DNA from 3 places in the Pseudoalteromonas sp. 1181_04 genome. Region 2 is predicted to be linked to each of the others. Evidence: predicted binding sites of a transcription regulator. Region 2 holds the regulator's gene; each other region holds the start of a gene.
What was found. The regulator MetJ, encoded in region 2, represses methionine synthesis genes. The targets are predictions, from matches to a motif close to TAGACGTCTAGACGTCTA.

Region 1 (7,146 bases), on a different contig from region 2:
TGCGGTGCTGGTGTTTGGTGTACCAAAAAGCCCTTTAGCAAAAGCAAAAAATGTTATTGTAGGGCATTTCATCACTGCCGTGATAGGTTTGGCTTTTATTAGTTTTATAGGCGTGGATCCGATCAGTATTGCTATTGCGACTGGATTAGCTGTGACCGCAATGATGTTGACTAACACCATACATCCTGCAGCAGGGGCCAACCCTATTTTAATTATGGTCAGTGGTCAAAGTTGGGACTTTTTGATTATGCCAGTTCTTGTTGGTACCGTGTTTATTGTTATCTGTGGGTATATATCAGGGTGGTTGAATACAAAACTCAACGTTGTTGGCCATAAAAAAACCGCTTAAAAGCGGTTTTTTTATGCTACGAGTCTAAAGTTATTACACAACACCGCGAGGTAAGCGGCAATCGTGATCTTTTTTAGCTAGGTACACAATCCAAAACTCTTCGGCAGTGTAACCTTCTTCATTAGCTGTTGTTATAGTAAATGGTGCTTTTTTAACAGCTGCTTTAGCTGGCACTGCTGATTTAGTTTTAGTTTTCTTAGCAGGTGCTGCAGGTTGTGCAGACGTATCGCCTGAAGTTAGCTGCTCTGTTAATTCAGCAACTTCTGCAAGGCGCAAGTTTTTGCCGCCGTCGATGCTGTACCAACCAGGTTTGCTGGTGATTTCAGGTTTCTTACCATTGGCTGCTTGGTATGCTGCTTCAAAGGCATTTAATACTTCTGTTTTGTCTAGTTTGCTCATCAGAGGCCCTATACGTTGTAAACACAGATTGAGAATATTTATTTATACCTATTTTTGACTTACTTTTCAATTTTTTGCGATTTTCCTTCCATTTTAGCCCTATAAACGCCAAAATTTGCACAAAATTTAACGCTAATCTGGAATAAAAAAATGCAGCGCAGAGAATTTAACCAATTACTAAATACCATTTTAAGACCTGATTCTATTCAAGACTTTTGCCCAAATGGGCTACAAGTCGAAGGACGTGAACAGATAAAAAAAATTGTTACAGGTGTCACTGCCAGTCAAGCATTAATCGATGCTGCAATTGCGCATGGCGCAGACACAATATTAGTTCATCATGGTTATTTCTGGAAAGGTGAAGCGCAACCTATTACCGGTATGAAAAAGCGTCGCATAGCTGCGTTACTTAATCATGATATCAATTTATTTGCCTATCATTTACCTCTTGATGTGCATCCATCAATCGGTAATAACGCGCAATTAGCACAGCTACTTGATTTAGAAATACTCGATGGTTTGGAGCCTGTAGCAAATAGTGTCGCAGTCAAAGGGCGTTTAAAAATCCCAATGAGTGGTGAGCAATTTGCACAAAAAATATTAACAGTGCTTGCTCGTGAACCTTTAGTGAGTCTAGTGCGTGATGAGCTAATTGAGACCATCGCTTGGTGTACTGGAGGTGGTCAAGGTTATATTGATTTGGCTGCTAGCCAGGGGATTGATGCCTATTTAACAGGCGAGGCTTCAGAGCAGACCATTCACAGTTCGCGTGAGCAAAAGATCGATTTTTTTGCCGCAGGCCATCACGCCACCGAACGCTATGGCATAAAAGCGCTCGGTGAGTTATTGGCTGAGCAACATGGTTTTGATGTAACCTTCATTGATATAGACAACCCAGTTTGAGTTGCCAGCTAATTCACTTTAAGTGAGTTAGACCTTAAAGCGCTTCTGGATCAATCCAGCGGCGCACACTTATCAAAAACATGCCTATTCTTTCATGCCAATCACGGGTCACCGCTAATAGCACATCAGCACTTGGAATATACTGTTTATGGGTAGGCCATTCGCTAAAGTCATGAAAGTCAGTGGCGGCTGGAATAACATCAACGCCTTGGCTATTAAATAGATCTTTTGCTCGTGCCATGTGACTTGCCGAAGTTACCAGTGCAACTTTAAAATCAACTAGAGCAGGTGCTAAAAGCCGTGCTTCATCGGCGGTATCCATAGCCGTAGGATTTTGTTTAATACGCTGCGCATCAATACCTAAACTTATCGCGGTTTGTTGCATCAAACTACTGTTGGTCACTTTATTGTAACCGCCACCTGAAACAATGAGTTGAGCTTGTGGGTACACATATGCTAAGCGCATACCTTCGATTAGGCGGCTTTTAGCACAATTACCAAGTTGGCTATTGGCGTTAAGTTTTGGGTTAGGATTTATATCACAACCAAGTACCACTATTTTATCGAGTATCGGCTGTTTATTTGTATCAAAAACATACTTTAACTGTGAATTTGGAGCAATTATTTTTTGACCAATAAAAGGGGTACTGATCAGCAATAAACTGGTAATTGCGATTAAACCAATAAATATGCTGACTTTCTTGGTACGCAGTGCGATTAATAAGCAAACAAAGCACAGTAGAGCAAACAGAGGCAATGGCATTAGCATTGCACCGAGGATTTTTTTCAGTTCAAACATCACAGTAGCACACATAAAGGGGTTTTCTGTATGCTACTGGGTTAAACCTATTTTATCGACCGTTATTTAACTTACAGGTATTTAAAAAGTGGCGATACACTGGGTTATCTTTCATATTCTTTTTCATGGCTAAATACATTGGACGGGTTAATCCCAGCGCGCCTAATGGAATCGACTTAATGAGTCCTTGGCTTTCATATGGTGTTACTAACCAATCCGGTAATGCTGCAACCCCCATTCCGGCACTGACAAGCTGAAAAATGAGCAAGCCCTGATCTACGGTTTTCAAGGTGCCATCAAAACGTGCATTTTGAATAAAATGTTTGAAGATATCCTGACGCTCTCGTGGAATAGGGTATGAAATAATCGTCTCGTTTTTCAAATCAAGCGCCGTTACATAGGCTTTTTTCGCTAGTTCATGATCTGGGGCAACAATTAATTTAAGCTTAAAATCAAATAAATGTGCGTATTCAAGTTTATCTGGTTCACGAATGTCTGAAGTGAGTACTAAATCTAATTCATCACTGAGCAGCTCAGGAATAGCGTCATAACTAAAGCCGCGCTCATAATCAACTTTGATATCAGGCCAAAAGTTATTGAATTCTTTAATTGTTGGTAATAACCAATGAAAACAAGCATGGCATTCAACACTGAGTCGTAATTGTGAAATTGGTTGATTAAGACTTTCTTTTAAACGGCATTTGGTTGCTTCAACACGCGGGAGTACTTCGCTGGCAAGTTCAAGTAATAGCATACCTTGTGGGGTAAAGCGCACCGGTTGAGTTTTACGTTCAAATAGTTGGCAATCAAGCTTGTTTTCTAAATCTTTGATTTGATGAGATAAAGCGGATTGAGTCAAAAATAATTCGCGCGCAGTATTTACCAAAGAACCGGTTTCTTTCAAGGTTGCGATGGTCTTTAAGTGTTTTACATCAATCATCTTTAATAATTCTCATGGTAAAGGTGAGTTTAACTCAGATTACAGCCATAATACGCCTTAAATTAAGATGCATCAACGTCTAGATGGCTATAAACCCCGTTTTTTTACGTGAAATTTACAAGTCTACTATAGCATCATATTTGACAGCGATGTCATTGTGTTTTTTGAGTTTGCAAAAAATCATTTCCATGAATTTACCTCAAGTTGAAACTGAGGAAGCATCAATTGTTTGATGTCAGGTATAGGTTTATGGTTTTAGCTATCTAAACAGCTGGAAGGGAATTTCAACATGGCACAATTACATAACTTAGGTTTTCCTCGCATAGGTAGAAAGCGTGAACTAAAATTTGCAGTAGAATCATACTGGGCTGGTAAAATCAGCCAAGAGCAGTTGCTTGATCAAGGTAAGACGATCCGGGCAGAAAATTGGGCTCTTCAAGCAGATGCTGGGATTGATTTATTACCGGTAGGTGACTTTGCTTGGTATGACCATGTGTTATCTACCTCTTTATTGATTGGCGCAGTGCCCAAGCGTCATCAAAAAGCGGATGGTAGCATTGATCTTGATACATTATTTCGTATTGGGCGTGGTCGTGCACCAAGCGGTTGTTCATGTGCAGCAAGCGAAATGACAAAGTGGTTTAATACTAATTATCATTACATAGTTCCAGAGCTAACTCATGATCAGCAGTTTCAACTAACTTGCACTGAGTTATTCGAGCAAGTTACTCAAGCACAAGCATTGGGGCACAATGCAAAAGTAGTATTGGTCGGCCCCGTCACTTATCTTTACTTAGCAAAATGTGCTGGTGAGGAGTTTGATAAACTTAGCTTACTTGAAAAACTATTAGCTGTTTATCAACACGTGTTCGCTAAATTAGCGCAGCAAGGGATTGAATGGGTACAGGTTGATGAGCCTATATTAGGTTTAGAGCTGACTGAAGATTATCAAGAGGCATTAAAAACAAGCTTTCGTGCACTTGCAGGTCAAGGCGTGAAGTTGTTACTTGCTAGTTATTTTGACTCAGTCACTGCCTACTTTGATGATATTGCAGGTTACCCTGTTGATGGCGTACATTTTGATTGTGTTGCAACAAATGTTGATGTTGCAAAACTAGATATATTATTAAGTACAGATCAAGTTTTATCATTAGGCGTAGTAAATGGCCGTAATATTTGGCGTACTGATTTAGAGGCTGTATTTAATAGCATAAAAGACATTGCGCTAAAGCGCGGTGATAATCTATGGCTTGCCCCATCTTGTTCTTTACTGCATACACCGGTTGATTTAGAGCAAGAAGAAAAGCTCGATGATGAACTTTGTTCATGGCTTGCATTTGCAAAACAAAAAGGCCAAGAGCTGTCATTATTAAAAGCCGCGCTTGAAAGCAATGATATCAGTGAGCTCGTTGCTTATTCAGCACCTATTAAAGCACGCTTAACCTCTACTCGTGTAAATAATACAGCTGTACAACAGCGTGTAACTGCACTCACCGCAAAAGACGGTAAGCGTAATCATGCATTTGCTCAACGTATTGAAAAACAACATGCAGCACTTAATTTACCGCTACTGCCGACCACCACGATAGGATCATTTCCACAAACTCAAGTAATTCGTCAAGCACGCCGTGATTATAAAGCCGGTGAATTATCTGCGGATGATTATCAAAGGCAAATGAAAGCAGAAATTCGCTACGCTGTTGAAGAGCAAGAGGCGCTTGATTTAGATGTGTTAGTGCACGGCGAAGCGGAGCGTAATGACATGGTTGAATACTTTGCTGAACTATTAGAAGGCTTTGCTTTTACCCAGTTTGGTTGGGTGCAAAGCTACGGCTCGCGATGTGTAAAACCACCTGTAATTTGGGGGGATGTATCACGTGAAAAAGCGATGACGGTTCAGTGGACAAAATACGCACAGTCGCTGACGAGTAAGAAAATGAAAGGCATGCTAACAGGTCCTGTAACTATTCTGTTTTGGTCATTCATTCGTGATGATTTAGACAAACCCACCATCGCTAATCAAATTGCACTTGCGTTACGTGATGAAGTGGTCGATTTACAAAATGCCGGTATTGATATTATTCAAATTGATGAACCTGCATTTCGTGAAGGTATGCCGCTTAAATGTAGCCAATGGCAAGCATATTTAGAATGGGCAGCGTATGCATTTAGGGTCTCAGCAAGCGGTGTGAAAGATGAAACACAAATTCATACTCACATGTGTTACGCCGAATTTAACGGTATTATTGCCGCGATTGCAGATATGGATGCCGATGTGATCACCATTGAAACCTCACGTTCTAACATGGAACTACTTGAAGCATTTGAGAATTTTGATTATCCAAATGATATTGGTCCAGGTGTATATGATATTCACACTCCGAATGTACCGGATATTGCATGGATGAAAACGTTGATCCATAAAGCCGCACGAAAAATACCGGTTGCGCGTTTATGGGTAAACCCGGACTGTGGTTTGAAAACCCGTGGTTGGCAAGAAACGCGACAAGCTCTTGATAATATGGTTAAAGCAACCAAAGAGCTGCGTGAGGAGCTGAAGTAAGAACATCCCCTACGATGTAAAGCCCTAACAAAACTTAGTTAGGGCTTTTTTTGTTGCTCTGATTTGAGTTCATCTTCATCGGTTGGTTTTTTAAAATCCATTTTTGCTGAGTGTTTGATCAGCAAAATATTACCGATAATGATTGCCAACACTAAGATGATGATGAGTATATGCCAAATTTGCATGGTGATCTCTAATGAGTCATTTATAAGTACTTAGTGTAGCAAAGATTTCTAGGGTTAAAAACGTCTAGAAAACGACAGCGAAATAAAATCAAGACCTGGGTTTGGTCTTTTAAACCCTGCATTTGAATAGTGTAAATAACGCACCGCAGCTTTGGTTTTTCCAAAATCAGCAACAAAGCCTAGTCGGTCTTCAAACTGGTAGTGGGTACTCACATTTTTGCCGGCGAAGTGAGTGTCATTTACTAATGAAATTCCTATGCCGGCTTCGAAATACAGAGGAATACCGCGCACTGAGCTGATCAGATGTTGAAATACCGGGGACATTGCAAGGACAACATTTGTCTGATGGCTATTATCTGCGCCGTATTCCCAAATATTAATACTTGATTCTAAGTAAATATGGGTATTTTCAATTAATGATTGTAGTGCTGGAGCATGGTATTGGTATGCCAGTTTTAAACCTTTAACATCACCTTCCCCCTGAATGTAATCAATGGCATAGCCATGAGGAGAAAGTGTATAGGGCGCGCCATAAGATAGTCTGCTGAACATGGAAATAGATAATAAAATCAATACAGTTAATGTTTTAAATAACATGGTAAAGCTCTTTAGATGAAAACGTTATTTACAAAATAAGGGCGTGGGGGAGGCTAATTCAAGTGGCATAAATTCACAGACTCTGTGTGTTATTACATGAGCTTAGCTAACAATATGAAATAAAAAGATTAAATCAATTGATGCCGTGTTGGCACTAATAAGGTGCTATTTTGAGGCTTTTTAATCTCTTATGAACAGCGTAAATTACGCTACAAGATTTACTTAGGACTTATCAACAATGATTTCACTTGGTCGTTATTTATTATTAATCGCGCTAGTTTTTAGTGCTTCCTTGTTTGCGCAAACACAACAGTCACCTAATCAGTTATTAACTCAGGTAGGCGATCAGCTGTTTAGTGAAATTGGCAAAATAAACAGCCAAGGCACAGCGAGCAAAAGTGACATGGCACA
Region 2 (7,146 bases):
ACCAAAGCTCTCAAGAACCAATTACGGCAAAATTTCATGGTGCCGAAATAGACTTATATGCGCCTTATATATCTGAAATGGTGCGTGCAGAAATGGTCGCTCGTTATGGCTACGAAAAAGCCTATAATACCGGCTTTAAAGTTTACACCAGTGTTGAATCTGACGTACAAGCCGCAGCGCAAAAAGCACTCGTTGATAATCTTCATGCATACGATATGCGCCATGGCTATCGTGGCCCAGAGCAGCAACTGTGGGATTTTGAAACGCAACCTGCCCTAAGTTCTAGTGAAATTTTAGCAAAGCTAAAACCGGTAAAAGAAATTGCCCCGTTATTAACAGCAGCAGTTTTGTCTGTAGCAGATCAAACGGCAACAGTGTTATTAAAAAGTGGTGAGCAAGCCACTCTAGACTGGGATAATCTCAAATGGGCACGCAAATACATTACGCGTTACCGTCAAGGTTTTCCTCCAAAAACCGCTACCGACATACTCAATCCAGGGGAGCAAATTTGGCTACGTAAAAATGACGATGGTAGTTATCTACTCAGCCAATTGCCTGAAGCGTCAAGTGCATTAGTATCGCTGGATCCGAATGATGGTCGCATTAAAGCGATTGTTGGTGGCTATAGCTTTGAACAAAGCCAATATAACCGAGCCGTGCAAGCAAAACGTCAGGTAGGTTCTAACATTAAGCCGTTTATTTATTCAGCGGCGCTGAATAATGGTTATACCTTAGCGTCTATTTTAAATGATGCACCAATCAATCAATGGGACAAGAGCCTAGGGGTCGCATGGCGACCAAAAAACAGCCCTGCGATATATAACGGCCCAATCCGTATTCGTCGTGCTTTAGCACAATCGAAAAACGTTATTTCGGTGCGCTTACTACGCGGGGTAGGCTTGCAGCGCACAGCTGATCACCTATTAAAATTTGGCTTTCAAAATAATGATATCAATCGCAGTGAATCGCTAGCTTTAGGTAGTGCGTCAATTACTCCTTTAGAACTTGCCCGTGGCATGAGCACATTTGCCAATGGCGGTCATTTGATCACCCCTTATTTCATTAATGAGATTCAAGACTCTGCAGGTAATGTGTTATTTAAAACAGAACCACTATTAGCGTGTGATCCCGTTACTCCTCCGCTAACAACGACTCAATTTGAGTCTACTTCTGAGTTAAATACCAGCCAAGCTGCAAATCATTGTGCGCCGCGCATCATATCTAAACAAAACGCGTTTTTGATAGCCGATGCGATGAATAGCGCAATTTGGGGAGGCGGTAGTTGGGCTCATAAAACGGGTTGGAGTGGCACCGGCTGGCGTGCTCAGGTATTAGATCGTCGCGATCTTTCCGGTAAAACGGGTACTACTAATGACTCTGTCGATACTTGGTTTAGCGGCTTTAACCGTAATGTTATGACCTCGGTCTGGGTTGGATTTGATAATCCAGGTAACCCGCTTGGTCGCTCGACGTATAATAACAACATGGATAATACCCAGATCTCTGGTGCAGAATCTGGTGCTAAAACAGCTCAACCAGCATGGATTGACTTTATGCGAGTAGCACTCAAAGATAAGCCAGAAGCACCAATCGAGCCACCTGAAGGATTAGTGTCGGTACGAATCGATTTAGCAACGGGACTCTTGAGTCAAAAGAACGATTACACTAGTCGCTTTGAATACTTTGAAAAAGGCACCTCGCCCACTAAGTATGTGATGCAGCATGTAGAAAACGTTTTTGAAGAAGAAACTAAAACAGAAGAAGAGCTGTTTTAATATTACTCTATCGCGATATAAAATCGCTGCTACATAAAAAAAGCGCCAATCGGCGCTTTTTTTATTTTACAAACTCAGAGCTCATTTTAAGTTTTGTATTAACCAATATAAATCAGAATGCACGCCTGCTGCGGTAACTTCTTTGCCTGCACCAGGACCTTGGATCACCAACGCATTATCGCTATACCACTGACTGTTGATAACAAAGATATTATCACCTGGAGTTAAGTTAGCTAAGGCATCACCCTGTGTTGCATAAGCCAAACCGACTTTAGCGGTTACTTTGCCATCAGCAATTGTTAACGCACCGGTATAACGCAGTACTTTGTTTTCTTTGCCAGCTAACTGCGCTTTTTCAGCAATAAAGTCATCAAGCAACTGCTTATTAGCTAAAAAAGACTGCCAATCACCTTGCGCTAGTTGCTCTGGCATCAACGGTGTTAAGCCAATCTCATCAAGCTCTAAGGTGAGCCCTAATTCACGCCCTAAAATTAATAGCTTACGCTGCATATCACGCCCAGATAAATCTTCCCGTGGATCAGGCTCGGTGTAACCCATTTTTTGCGCTTGCAACACTAAATCGGAAAACGCCACACTGCCATCATAACTGCTACACAACCACGATAAAGTGCCTGAGAACACGCCTTCAATATGGGTAATACTGTCGCCACTGTTTTGTAAATCAGCTAACGCAAAATTAATTGGTAAACCCGCACCAACACTGGTGTTATAACGCCATAATAAGTTACGTTCAGCTAAATTACGGCGTAAATTTTGATACCAGTCATTATTTGCAGTGCCCGCATATTTATTAGCACTGATCAGGTGACAATCTAAATTTACAAACGCCGGGTAAAGCTTACTAAACGCTTCACTAGCAGTAATATCAATCAGCACTTTGTGTTCGTAATCGAGTTCGCTGATACGTGTCAGTAAATCAGCTTCTTGGTAATCTATTGCTTCGTTTTGCCACTGTGACTGCCATTGCTCAAGCACGATACCACTTGGGCTGAACAACATAGAGCGCGAGCGTAATAAACCAACCAGCTTAACGCTGAAGTGTTGCTGCAAACGATTAAGCTGCTGACTTAGTTGCTCAATAAATACTTCACCAACATTACCAAGGCCAGCAACAATAATGGCAAGCTCTTGGCCTTTGTTAATCAGCTTATCATGCAATAAGCTCAATACATCACTATCAATAGATTGATCCGTTAGTAGTAATATGTAGTCTGCGTCTTGATGGCTAAAGCGCGGCACTAAACTTTGCTCACTAAGCACTTGCGTTGCTTGTTCAAATAATTGCGCTACATCATTTCGTGGCGCCACAACAGCGCAACCATGTAAGTTCGACTCAATAATATTAGCGCGCCCTTGCAAATGACTCACCACCTGATGAGTCGCTGCTGCCGGCACTAGTAAGTAGGTATCGCCGTTTTTAATAAAATGATGCAAGCTGTGTTGAATAAGCTGACTTAATTCGCCAATTTCACCGCCACGCAGCTGATCAATGCGCAGTAAATCAATATTTTCTAAGGTAGTGATAAAACGCTTAGCTTTGCTGTAACCTTCTTTGACAATTTCTGTCGCGCTAGCTTCGCTGTCGTAACTACTGCGAACGACTAACTTGATATCAGTATTTTTTAATGGCGAGAGAGTTTTAGCATGTAACACTGGGTTGCCCAAACGCGCCAGTAAGTTTGCTTGGCCACGACATACTTTAGAATACTTAATCGCTTTTTTTACTTTACGAGGGTCGGTACTAAACACCCCTTGGGTATCAGTCCAAATTGATACCTGACTAGCATGACAATAACTGCTTAACAAAGTCGCGCTGTAATCACTGCCATTGCGCCCCAAAGTAACGGTATTTGCTTGGCAATCAGCGGCTATAAAACCAGTAACAATATTAATGCAATTGGCTGAAATTAACTCGGCACAGGCTTGTTGATTTTTTTGATGTAATAATTGCCCATCATTAAGGGTAAACAATTGACGAGCATCAACATCTTGAGCTGCAACATTTAACTGTTTTAAATAGCTAGCCAATAATCGTGCCGACCAAACTTCACCGTGAGCAAGCAATGCGGCTTCCTGTAAGCTTTGCTGTTGAGTTTGCTGTGCAATTAAGGCTAGCTCTTGTTCTAATACGTTTAATGCCGTATGTCGCGCTGCTGGACTCAATAACTGCTCGATCAAAGTACGTTGATGATTATCAAGCTGCAATAAAATATCACTCACTGCCTGTTGATCACCTTGCTGGTAACTATGCCATAACGTAACTAACGTATTGGTAGTTTTACCGGCTGCGGATACCACCACACAATCACCGGCTTCCGTATGGGCTAGAATAATATTTGCTACGGCCTGATAACGCTCTGCAGAACTAAGGCTAGAACCACCAAATTTATGAACTATATTTACCATTTTTTATTACCACAAAGCCGTATGTGCAGGAGTCAGTTTAAATGAGTTTGATTGCTCATCATCTTGTTGTTGAACAGAGGAAGCGATTACTTTTGCGCCGTGCTGAGCTTGACCTGGTTTCACTTTATTGAATACACGATCTAAGTCAGCGATTAAATCTTTTACATCTTCAATGCCCACCGAAATACGGATCAGGGTATCACCTACTCCCGCAGCAAGACGAGCAGTTGCCTCCATACCTGCGTGGGTCATAGTTGCAGGGTGACAAATCAAACTCTCAACCCCACCTAATGACTCAGCTAAGCTAAATTCTTCTAAGCTGGTCAAAAATTCTGCAGCATCATTAATATCACCTTTGATATCAAAGCTTACCATGCCACCAAAACCACGTTGCTGCTGTTTAGCGAGTTCATGCTGTGGATGAGATACTAATCCAGGGTAATATACTTGGCTTACATAAGGGGAGTTTTCTAGATATTGGGCAATAATAAAGGCATTTTCTTGATGCTGACGTAAACGAACATTCAAAGTACGTAAACCACGTAACGTTAAGTAGCTATCAAACGGGGCACCGGTAATGCCAATGTTATTAGCCCACCAAGCAAGCTCATCACCCAACTCTTGGGTAGCGGCGATCACCGCACCACCAACAACATCTGAGTGACCGTTAATATATTTAGTGGTCGAATGCACCACAATATCAACACCAAACTCAATTGGGTTTTGCAAAGCAGGTGATAAAAATGTGTTATCGGCACCAACCAACGCACCGCACTGCTTAGCAATCGTGGTGATCGCTTTAATATCGGTTAACCGTAAGATAGGATTACTCGGTGTTTCAATCCAAATTAGCTTTGGTTTTATCTCAAGAATTTTTTGATGATTTTCAGATTTAGTTAAATCTAAAACCACTAACTTTAATAAGCCACGCTTTTCAAGTGAGGTGAATAAGCGGTAACTACCGCCATAGCAATCATGTGGGATCACTAAGGTATCGTCACTGTTTAGCAGCTGAGTAGCTAAATGCACCGCAGCCATGCCCGTTGCAGTGATAATCCCCTTAGCGCCACCTTCAAGCTTAGCGAGCGTTTCAGCGAGTAAATCACGGTTTGGGTTGCCGCTACGGCCATAATCATATTGGCGCTTTTTATCAAAATCAGCAAATGAGTAGGTGGTCGATAAATGAATGGGAGGCACAACCGCGCCGTGATGTTTATCTGCATCAATACCATTGCGTACTGCAATGGTTGCTTTATTCTTTTGACTCATACCGTCACCTACAATTAAATGGATGTTTAGACGTCTAAAAGGTTAGAGGATCAAATTTAATAAGTCAAAGCATTTATGCGGTTTTAGCCGCAAGATTAGAAGTAAAAACATTTAAGCCTCTAGATGGCTAAAAAACAAGTATTTGACTATCTTTTTTAACACGATAGAATTTCGCCATCTTTGCGCTGCAAAAGGTCGCGCAAACAATTAACAACCTGAGGCAACGATACATCCTATGGCTAAATGGAATGGTGAATATATTCACCCATACGCAGAACACGGGAAAAAATCAGAACAAGTTAAAAAGATCACCGTTTCGATCCCGCTAAATGTATTAAAAGTTTTGACTGATGAGCGCACTCGTCGTCAAATTAATAATCTTCGCCATGCAACAAATAGCGAATTACTTTGTGAAGCATTTTTACACGCATTTACTGGCCAACCACTGCCAAACGATGAAGATTTACGTAAAGATAATCCAGAGAAAGTGCCTGAAGAAGTGAAAAAAATCATGCTTGAGATGGGTCTCGAAGTACCTGTACTCAACGAAGATTAAGTTATCATTTGTATATATTCCTGCTTCAGGAATTGGCTACAAAAAAACCTCAGTAACGTAAGTTGCTGAGGTTTTTATTATTGTGCCATTACCAATTGCAGCGAAGCAGCTACTCCATGTAGTTTTCCGGCATATCAATTTGTGCAACACCAGAATCAATTGCCGCTTGCGCTACTGCTTTGGCAATGCGCGGTAATAGACGCGGATCCATCGGTTTTGGAATAATATACTGCGCACCAAATTCAAGTGTCTCAACACCCGCCGCTTTTAATACTTCCGCTGGTACTGGTTCTTTAGCAATGCTACGAATAGCGTCAACCGCAGCAATTTTCATTTCATCATTAATTTTGCTTGCACGCACATCTAGCGCACCACGGAAAATAAATGGGAAACACAGCACGTTGTTAACTTGGTTTGGATAATCTGAACGACCCGTTGCCATGATTAAATCATCGCGAGCACCATGAGCAAGCACTGGTGAGATTTCTGGATCTGGGTTTGAACAGGCAAACACTACAGGTCGATCAGCCATTAACTTAAGATCGTCAGGAGAAAGTAAATTCGGGCCAGATACACCAACAAATACATCGGCATCAGCAATAACATCTTGCAGTGTGCGCTTATCTGTATTGTTAGCGAATAACTGTTTGTACTCGTTTAAATCATCACGACGAGTATGAATAACGCCTTTACGATCTAACATGTAAATATGTTCACGCAATGCACCACACTTGATCAGTAGCTCCATACACGCAACCGCTGCGGCACCGGCTCCTAAACAAACGATAATCGCATCTTCGATTTCTTTGCCTTGTACTTCAAGTGCGTTGATCATACCAGCAGCCGTTACAATCGCGGTACCGTGTTGATCGTCGTGGAACACTGGAATGCTACAACGCTCGATCAATGCTTTTTCTATTTCAAAACACTCTGGCGCTTTAATGTCTTCTAAGTTAATACCGCCAAACGTATCAGCGATGTTAGCAACTGTATTGATGAAATCTTCGGTGGTATTGTGTTTCACCTCAATATCTATCGAATCTAGACCCGCAAAGCGTTTAAATAATAACGCTTTACCTTCCATAACCGGTTTTGAAGCCAATGGACCTAAGTTACCTA
Region 3 (7,146 bases), on a different contig from region 2:
CGCGCTGATTTAACGACTTGCGGTAAGAACATTTTACCTGCGCCAAATAAATCGCCGACCACATTCATGCCGTCCATTAACGGCCCTTCAATCACATGAATAGGTTTATCGGCAGCAGCACGGCATTCTTCGGTGTCTTCATCTATAAAGGTAGTAATGCCTTTAACAAGAGCATGTTCAAGGCGCTTTTCGACCGGCCATGTGCGCCATTCTAAATCCTCTACGCGTTCTGCTTGCGCCATGCCAGAGTATTTTGGTGCCAACTCAACTAAGCGTTCACCGGCACCTGGGTCGGTATTTAAAATAACGTCTTCAACCGCTTTTCGCAGCTCTGCTGGAATATCATCATACACAGCGAGTTGCCCTGCATTAACAATCCCCATATCCATACCCGCTTGAATTGCGTGATATAAAAATACTGAGTGAATAGCCTCTCGCACGGGGTTATTCCCACGAAACGAGAACGATACATTCGACACTCCGCCCGACACTTTACAGTGTGGCAAGTTTTGCTTAATGCGACGTGTACCTTCAATAAATTCAACTGCGTAGTTATCGTGCTCTTCAATACCGGTTGCTACCGCAAAGATGTTGGGATCGAAAATAATATCTTCTGGCGCAAAGCCAATTTCATCCACCAAAATGCGGTAACTACGCTGACAAATTTCAAACTTGCGATCGGCTGTATCTGCTTGGCCGTCGGTATCAAACGCCATAACCACTGCAGCGGCGCCAAAACGTTTAATAATTTTAGCTTGGCGAATAAATGGCTCTTCACCTTCTTTTAGCGAGATTGAGTTTACAATTGCCTTGCCTTGAATACACTTTAAGCCCGCTTCAATGACTTCCCACTTAGAAGAGTCGACCATAATTGGCACGCGAGAAATATCAGGCTCGGAGGCAATCAAATTTAAAAATTTCACCATGGCGGCTTTTGAGTCCAGCATGGCTTCATCCATGTTGATATCAATAACCTGTGCGCCGTTTTCTACTTGCTCGCGGGCAACGTTGAGGGCGGTTTCGTAATCTTCTTCCATGATCAAACGTTTGAACATGGCTGAGCCGGTCACATTGGTACGTTCGCCAACGTTGGTAAATACTGCTATTTTTTGTGTCATCTCGGCTACCTTAATTTAAGTTACACGCTTCAAGGCCTGATAAGCGCATACGCACTTCAAGCTCTGGCAGTGGCCGAGGTTCAACCCCTTCAAGCCCTTTCGCAAATGCCCTGATGTGTGCAGGTGTGGTACCACAACAACCGCCGACAATATTGATAAAGCCAGACTTGCCCCAATCGATAATTTCTTGCGCCATTTCAGGTGCTTCTAAATCGTACTCACCAAACTCGTTAGGCAAGCCTGCATTTGGGTGCACTGAGGTGTAAGTTTCACAAACACGCGATAGTTCTTCTACATATTGGCGCAGTAAATCTGGGCCAAGGGCGCAATTGAGACCAATTGAAATTGGCTTAATATGACGAATCGAATTATAAAATGCTTCGGTGGTTTGCCCTGACAGCGTACGTCCGGAGGCATCGGTTATGGTGCCAGAGATCATCACAGGTAATTTGCGACCGGCTTGTTCAAACGCTTCTTCAACCGCGAATGAAGCCGCTTTTGCATTAAGCGTATCAAAAATTGTTTCTATCAAAATTAAATCAACACCACCTTCCATTAAAGCAAGGGTTGATTCAACATACGCGGTGACTAACTTATCAAACGTGACATTGCGATAACCGGGGTCGTTCACATCCGGTGAGATTGAACAGGTTTTTGAGGTTGGCCCTAAAACACCCGCAACATAGCGTGGTTTAGCTGGATTTTTAGCAGTAAACTCATCACAAATACTGCGTGCTAATTTAGCTGACTCTAAGTTTACTTCACGGCTGATGCTGGCCATATCGTAATCTTCCATCGAAATTGTAGTCGAATTAAAGGTGTTGGTTTCGATAATATCGGCACCTGCATTTAAAAAGCCATGATGAATATCAGCAATAATTTTTGGTTGTGTAATGCTTAATAAATCATTATTACCTTTAATTAGCACATGCCAGTCTTTAAAGCGCTCGCCACGGTAATCGTGTTCTTCTAATTTGTGTTCTTGGATCATGGTACCCATAGCACCATCAAGAATTAAAATACGCTGTTTTAACGCTTCAATTAACTCGGCGCTTTTGTTTTCTAAATTATTCGGCATAGTTGTTAGTCCTTACGGCTTGGCTAACTAAATTAATATCATAGGGTGTGGTTTGGTACACATAATAATTTAACCAATTCGAAAACAGTAAAAAGGCATGGCTTTGCCAAGTTTTCGACGGTTCGTTATCAGGGTTGTTCTCTGGAAAGTAATTTTCAGGCAATGGCGCATCAGGGCCTTTTTCTAAATCGCGCTGATATTCGCCTTTTAAAGTGTCTGCATCATACTCAGGATGCCCGGTAATATACACTTGGCTGCCAGATTTATTTTTTATTAAGTAAGCGCCTACTTGCTCTGAACCTGCCAGCACCACTAAATCATCACAAGCGTTAATTTTTTCAATATCAATATGGCCATAACGCGAGTGCGGCACTACAAAGGTATCGTCAAAACCACGCGTTAAGGCTCCATGTTCAAAGTAACACTTATGGGTAAACACGCCACAGAGCTTATTTTCTTTTAGTTCACGCTTTAGATTATAATGATGAAATAAACCCGCGTGAGCCGCCCAACACGAAAATAATGTTGAGGTTACATGCTGCTCCGCCCAATCTAAAATTACTTTTAGTTCATCCCAGTAGGCTACATCGTCATATTCTAAATGTGCCAATGGTGCGCCGGTAATGAGTAATGCATCGTAATTGTTGTCTTTCACTTCAGAGAAATAACGATAAAAAGTGTCTAAATGCTGCTCTGAATTGCTACTGCTGCGATGAGTGTCTAAACGTAGTAGCTCTACATTCACTTGTAAGGGTGAATTAGCGAGCAAACGAATAAATTGCACCTCGGTTTCTACCTTATTAGGCATTAAGTTTAAAATCGCCAAGCGCATCGGACGGATCTCTTGGGTTTTAGCGCGGCTTTTTGGCATTACGAATACGTTTTCTTGACGTAACTTCGCAATTGCGGGCAATTCATCTTTAACGGTAATAGGCATACTCATCTCCAAGGCATAATTAACCAATGGCTAATTATGAACGGATAGCTGGAAATTTCAACCTCTAGATGTTTAGATGTCCAAATGAATTTATTTTAGCTATTTTTTTGCATTCTAAAAACCGCTCGCCATAATGCGCCTGTTGATTTTATTTTAAGGTGGTAAACGTGATTGATTGGCTAGGCTTAGGAGAACTTTTTGCTATATTAGCAGCTATTGTTTGGGCGCTTTCGACCATTTTATATAAAGGTTTTAGCCATCACTTAACGCCTATGCAGCTAAACATCAGTAAAGGCGTGTTAGCAAGTGCCATGATGTTAGCGACTATTGCGATTACTCAAGACGCTGCACTACCACATCATCTGACAAGCTGGCTTTGGCTAATTGCTGGCGGGGTGATTGCGATTGGCGATAGCGCCTATTTTACTGCGCTGCGAAATATTGGCCCTGCTCGCACGTTAGTTATTGAGTCCCTTGCTCCAGCCCTTGTGGGGGTTTTTAATATCCTGCTATTAAATCATTATTTATCGCCATTTGCATGGTGCGGTATTGTACTTACAACCATTGGCGTAGTAATAGCAATCAAGCCTGAAAAAACATTGCCACAGGTTGATCATCAACATTATCGCAAAGGTGTTTTATGTGCCCTTGCAGCTGCTATCTGCCAAGCGCTCGGTATGGTGATGTCTAAAGGCGCACTCAATAATGAGCATATGAGTAGCTTATGGGCGGCATTAATTAGATTAGCAGCCGGTACGATGACTGTGGCCTTAGTTGTTGCAGTGTTTAAAAGCAGTGAATTTAAACAAGCACTAACTCTAAGGGGAATTAGCGGCAAACAATGGTTTTTTGCGGCTGTGTTTTTAGGCACTTTCCTTGGTTTATGGCTTCAACTTGGCGCAGTTAAATATACCGATCCAGCCATTGCACAAACGATTTTCGCAACCGCGCCATTAATTGTAATGAGCATTGGTTTTATAAAGCGCGAGCCCGTTACCAATAAAATGCTAGCTGGCGGCTTGCTAGCATTAATGGGAGTCGGTGTATTGCTAACAAATTAACAGTTATCGGTTATCGGTTATCAAAAGCGATAGCTAATTGCAGCTGTTAACGCTTCACTTTTATCATCGCCCTGGTCGAAGTACTGAAACTCGCCAGACAATTGCCAATTTTGATTAAGTGCATATGAGGCACCAAAACCAAATGATGCGCCATTTTCTCTATAATCCCCTGCAGTATATTGTGCAGAATTATTTTGCTCATATTTCGAGCGCACTTTAAACTTACTATTAAAATAACCCGCAGTAGCAAATAAAGAGAAGCTTTGTGTCATAGGGTACTGAAGCTTTAACAGCAGTCCTTGTTGATTATCTAGCTCATACTCATCTGTGATAGTAATTGGTTGTGATGCAATAACTTCGCTATCATCACCTTTACCAAACCCGAACCTTGTCTCTACGGCTACATATTGGTTAAATTGATACCCAATAAAAGGAGTAAGAACTTTAGATTTGAATTCCCCACTGTTATAAAGCTTATTTTCATTATCTAGCTTTAATGTTTGGCTACTAACTGCAACCCCAGCATAATAATTATAATCATCTTGAGCAAATGCATTTGTTGAGCATAGAGTTAAAAATAGTATTGAACTAGCTGTTGATTTAATCATTTTTATTCCTTTAATTTATTTGAAAATAAACTGTACCTTAAAACTAGCACAAAAAAAAGACAACCTACTTTAAAAAACAAATGCTTACAAAAACTTACATTATCCTTTCTATAACTAATTCCTAAAAAAAGAAAAATGTTTTTAAATAGCGCCGCTAGCTCTTTCCTTTGACCAGAATGAGTCCGTAATCTAGCTACGCCATGCGTTGACTGTTTCACCTATCAACCACTACAATACAACATTGAAATTTTTATTATTATTTGAAGGCTCCTTCCATGGTTTTACCTGATAAGTTTATTTTCTCGATGAGTCGAGTATCTAAGGTTGTGCCACCTAAGCGCACTATCTTAAAAGATATTTCTTTGCATTTTTTCCCGGGCGCAAAAATTGGTGTACTTGGTTTAAACGGTTCTGGTAAATCAACGTTGCTACGTATTATGGCCGGCCTTGATCAAGAGTTTGAAGGTGAGGCATATCCTCAACCGGGCACTAAAATTGGTTACTTACCGCAAGAGCCTATTCTAGATGAAAGCAAAACGGTTCGTGAAACTGTGGAAGAAGCAGTCAGCGAAGTTAAAAACGCGCTTAACCGTCTTGATGAAGTATATAACGAATACGCGATGGAAGATGCTGACTTTGACGCACTAGCCAAAGAGCAAGGTGAGCTTGAAGCAATTATTCAAGCCCACGATGGTCATAACATCGACAACGTATTAGAGCGCGCCGCAGATGCCCTGCGCTTACCTGAGTGGGATGCTAAAATTGAATTCTTGTCAGGTGGTGAGCGTCGCCGAGTGGCTATCTGCCGCTTATTGCTTGAAAAACCAGATATGCTTATCCTCGATGAGCCGACTAACCACTTAGATGCAGAATCTGTAGCATGGCTTGAGCGCTTCTTGCATGATTACGAAGGCACTGTTGTGGCGGTAACCCATGACCGTTACTTCCTCGATAATGTAGCTGGCTGGATCTTAGAGCTTGACCGTGGTGAAGGTATTCCATGGGAAGGTAATTATTCTTCTTGGCTTGAGCAAAAAGATGCGCGCCTGCAGCAAGAGCAAAAGTCTGAAAAAGCCCGTCAAAAATCAATTGCACAAGAACTTGAGTGGGTACGTTCAAACCAAAAAGGTCGTCAAGCTAAGTCAAAAGCGCGGATGTCGCAATTTACTGAAATGCAGCAGTCTGATTACCAAAAACGTAATGAAACCAACGAGCTATTTATTCCACCTGGACCACGTTTAGGTGATCAAGTTATTGAAGTTAAAAACTTGAAGAAAAGCTTTGGCGATCGCGTGTTAATTGATGATCTAAGCTTTACTGTGCCTAAAGGCGCAATTGTTGGCATTATAGGTGCCAATGGCGCAGGTAAATCAACGCTGTTTAAAATGCTCAGCGGTGAAGACAAACAAGACAGCGGCGAAATTAACCTAGGTGAAACGGTTGAACTGGCAACCGTTGATCAGTTCCGTGGCAATATGGATGACAGCAATACTGTTTTCCAAGAAATTTCAAACGGCCAAGACGTACTAAAAATTGGTAACTTTGAATTCCAAAGCCGTGCCTACGTTAGTCGCTTTAACTTCAAAGGTAACGATCAGCAAAAATTTGTTAAGGACTTGTCAGGTGGTGAACGCAACCGCTTACACTTAGCTAAGTTATTAAAAGCCGGTGGCAACGTTATCCTGCTGGATGAGCCAACCAATGATTTGGACGTTGAAACATTACGTGCCCTTGAGAACGCTATTTTAGAATTCCCAGGCTGCGTTATGTGTATCTCGCATGACCGTTGGTTCTTAGACCGTATTGCAACACATATTCTTGATTACCGTGACGAAGGCCAAATTAACTTCTTCGATGGTAATTACACTGAATATGAAGAATGGCTTAAAAAGACCTTAGGCACTGCGGCTACGCAACCTAAGCGTATTAAGTACAAAAAGATAGGTTAAGTTCTAGGTTCTAAACATTTTTTAAGCCCCACATTTATGTGGGGCTTTTTTTATTAACCTGGAATATAGATCAGAGATTCACGATCCAGAGTTCAGCTTATACCAATCGTGTTAAGTTACTGACCATTTATAGCGACAGATAAATGGAGTGATAACAAGACATAAATTTTGACATGTAGTTGTTCTACATGAAAAATTTATAACGCAGTTAGCGCTTTATTTAGCTCGCTAGAATGGTTAAATATTTAAGTCGATTGGTATTAATTACACATACTGACTAAAAAATAAGCTACACTTAATCCTAATACTCCTAAAAGGAATAATGATGGAAAACCGCCGCCATTACACGCGCATTTTATTTTCAACTCCCGCGCATTTAACCAATAATACCCATA

Region 1: the regulator MetJ is predicted to act here: its motif matches at 3,463-3,480, upstream of metE (5-methyltetrahydropteroyltriglutamate--homocysteine S-methyltransferase).
Region 3: the regulator MetJ is predicted to act here: its motif matches at 3,199-3,216, upstream of metA (homoserine O-acetyltransferase MetA).

The regions. Positions count from the first base shown of each region.
Region 1 covers NZ_VXCS01000015.1:59,081-66,226, reverse strand. The annotation lists gene FW757_RS13820 (HPP family protein) at 1-349, shown strand, start outside; gene FW757_RS13815 (hypothetical protein) at 383-748, opposite strand; gene FW757_RS13810 (Nif3-like dinuclear metal center hexameric protein) at 899-1,651, shown strand; gene FW757_RS13805 (ElyC/SanA/YdcF family protein) at 1,686-2,450, opposite strand; gene FW757_RS13800 (LysR family transcriptional regulator) at 2,503-3,390, opposite strand; gene metE (5-methyltetrahydropteroyltriglutamate--homocysteine S-methyltransferase) at 3,680-5,953, shown strand; gene FW757_RS13790 (DUF2897 family protein) at 5,992-6,138, opposite strand; gene FW757_RS13785 (acyloxyacyl hydrolase) at 6,193-6,735, opposite strand; gene FW757_RS13780 (MlaC/ttg2D family ABC transporter substrate-binding protein) at 6,974-7,146, shown strand, end outside.
Region 2 covers NZ_VXCS01000010.1:78,137-85,282, reverse strand. The annotation lists gene FW757_RS10020 (penicillin-binding protein 1A) at 1-1,775, shown strand, start outside; gene metL (bifunctional aspartate kinase/homoserine dehydrogenase II) at 1,857-4,202, opposite strand; gene metB (cystathionine gamma-synthase) at 4,209-5,471, opposite strand; gene metJ (met regulon transcriptional regulator MetJ) at 5,707-6,027, shown strand; gene FW757_RS10000 (malic enzyme-like NAD(P)-binding protein) at 6,137-7,146, opposite strand, start outside.
Region 3 covers NZ_VXCS01000030.1:30,315-37,460, forward strand. The annotation lists gene metH (methionine synthase) at 1-1,118, opposite strand, end outside; gene FW757_RS20100 (homocysteine S-methyltransferase family protein) at 1,129-2,196, opposite strand; gene metA (homoserine O-acetyltransferase MetA) at 2,186-3,133, opposite strand; gene FW757_RS20110 (DMT family transporter) at 3,301-4,194, shown strand; gene FW757_RS20115 (porin family protein) at 4,215-4,802, opposite strand; gene ettA (energy-dependent translational throttle protein EttA) at 5,078-6,751, shown strand; gene FW757_RS20125 (PilZ domain-containing protein) at 7,077-7,146, shown strand, end outside.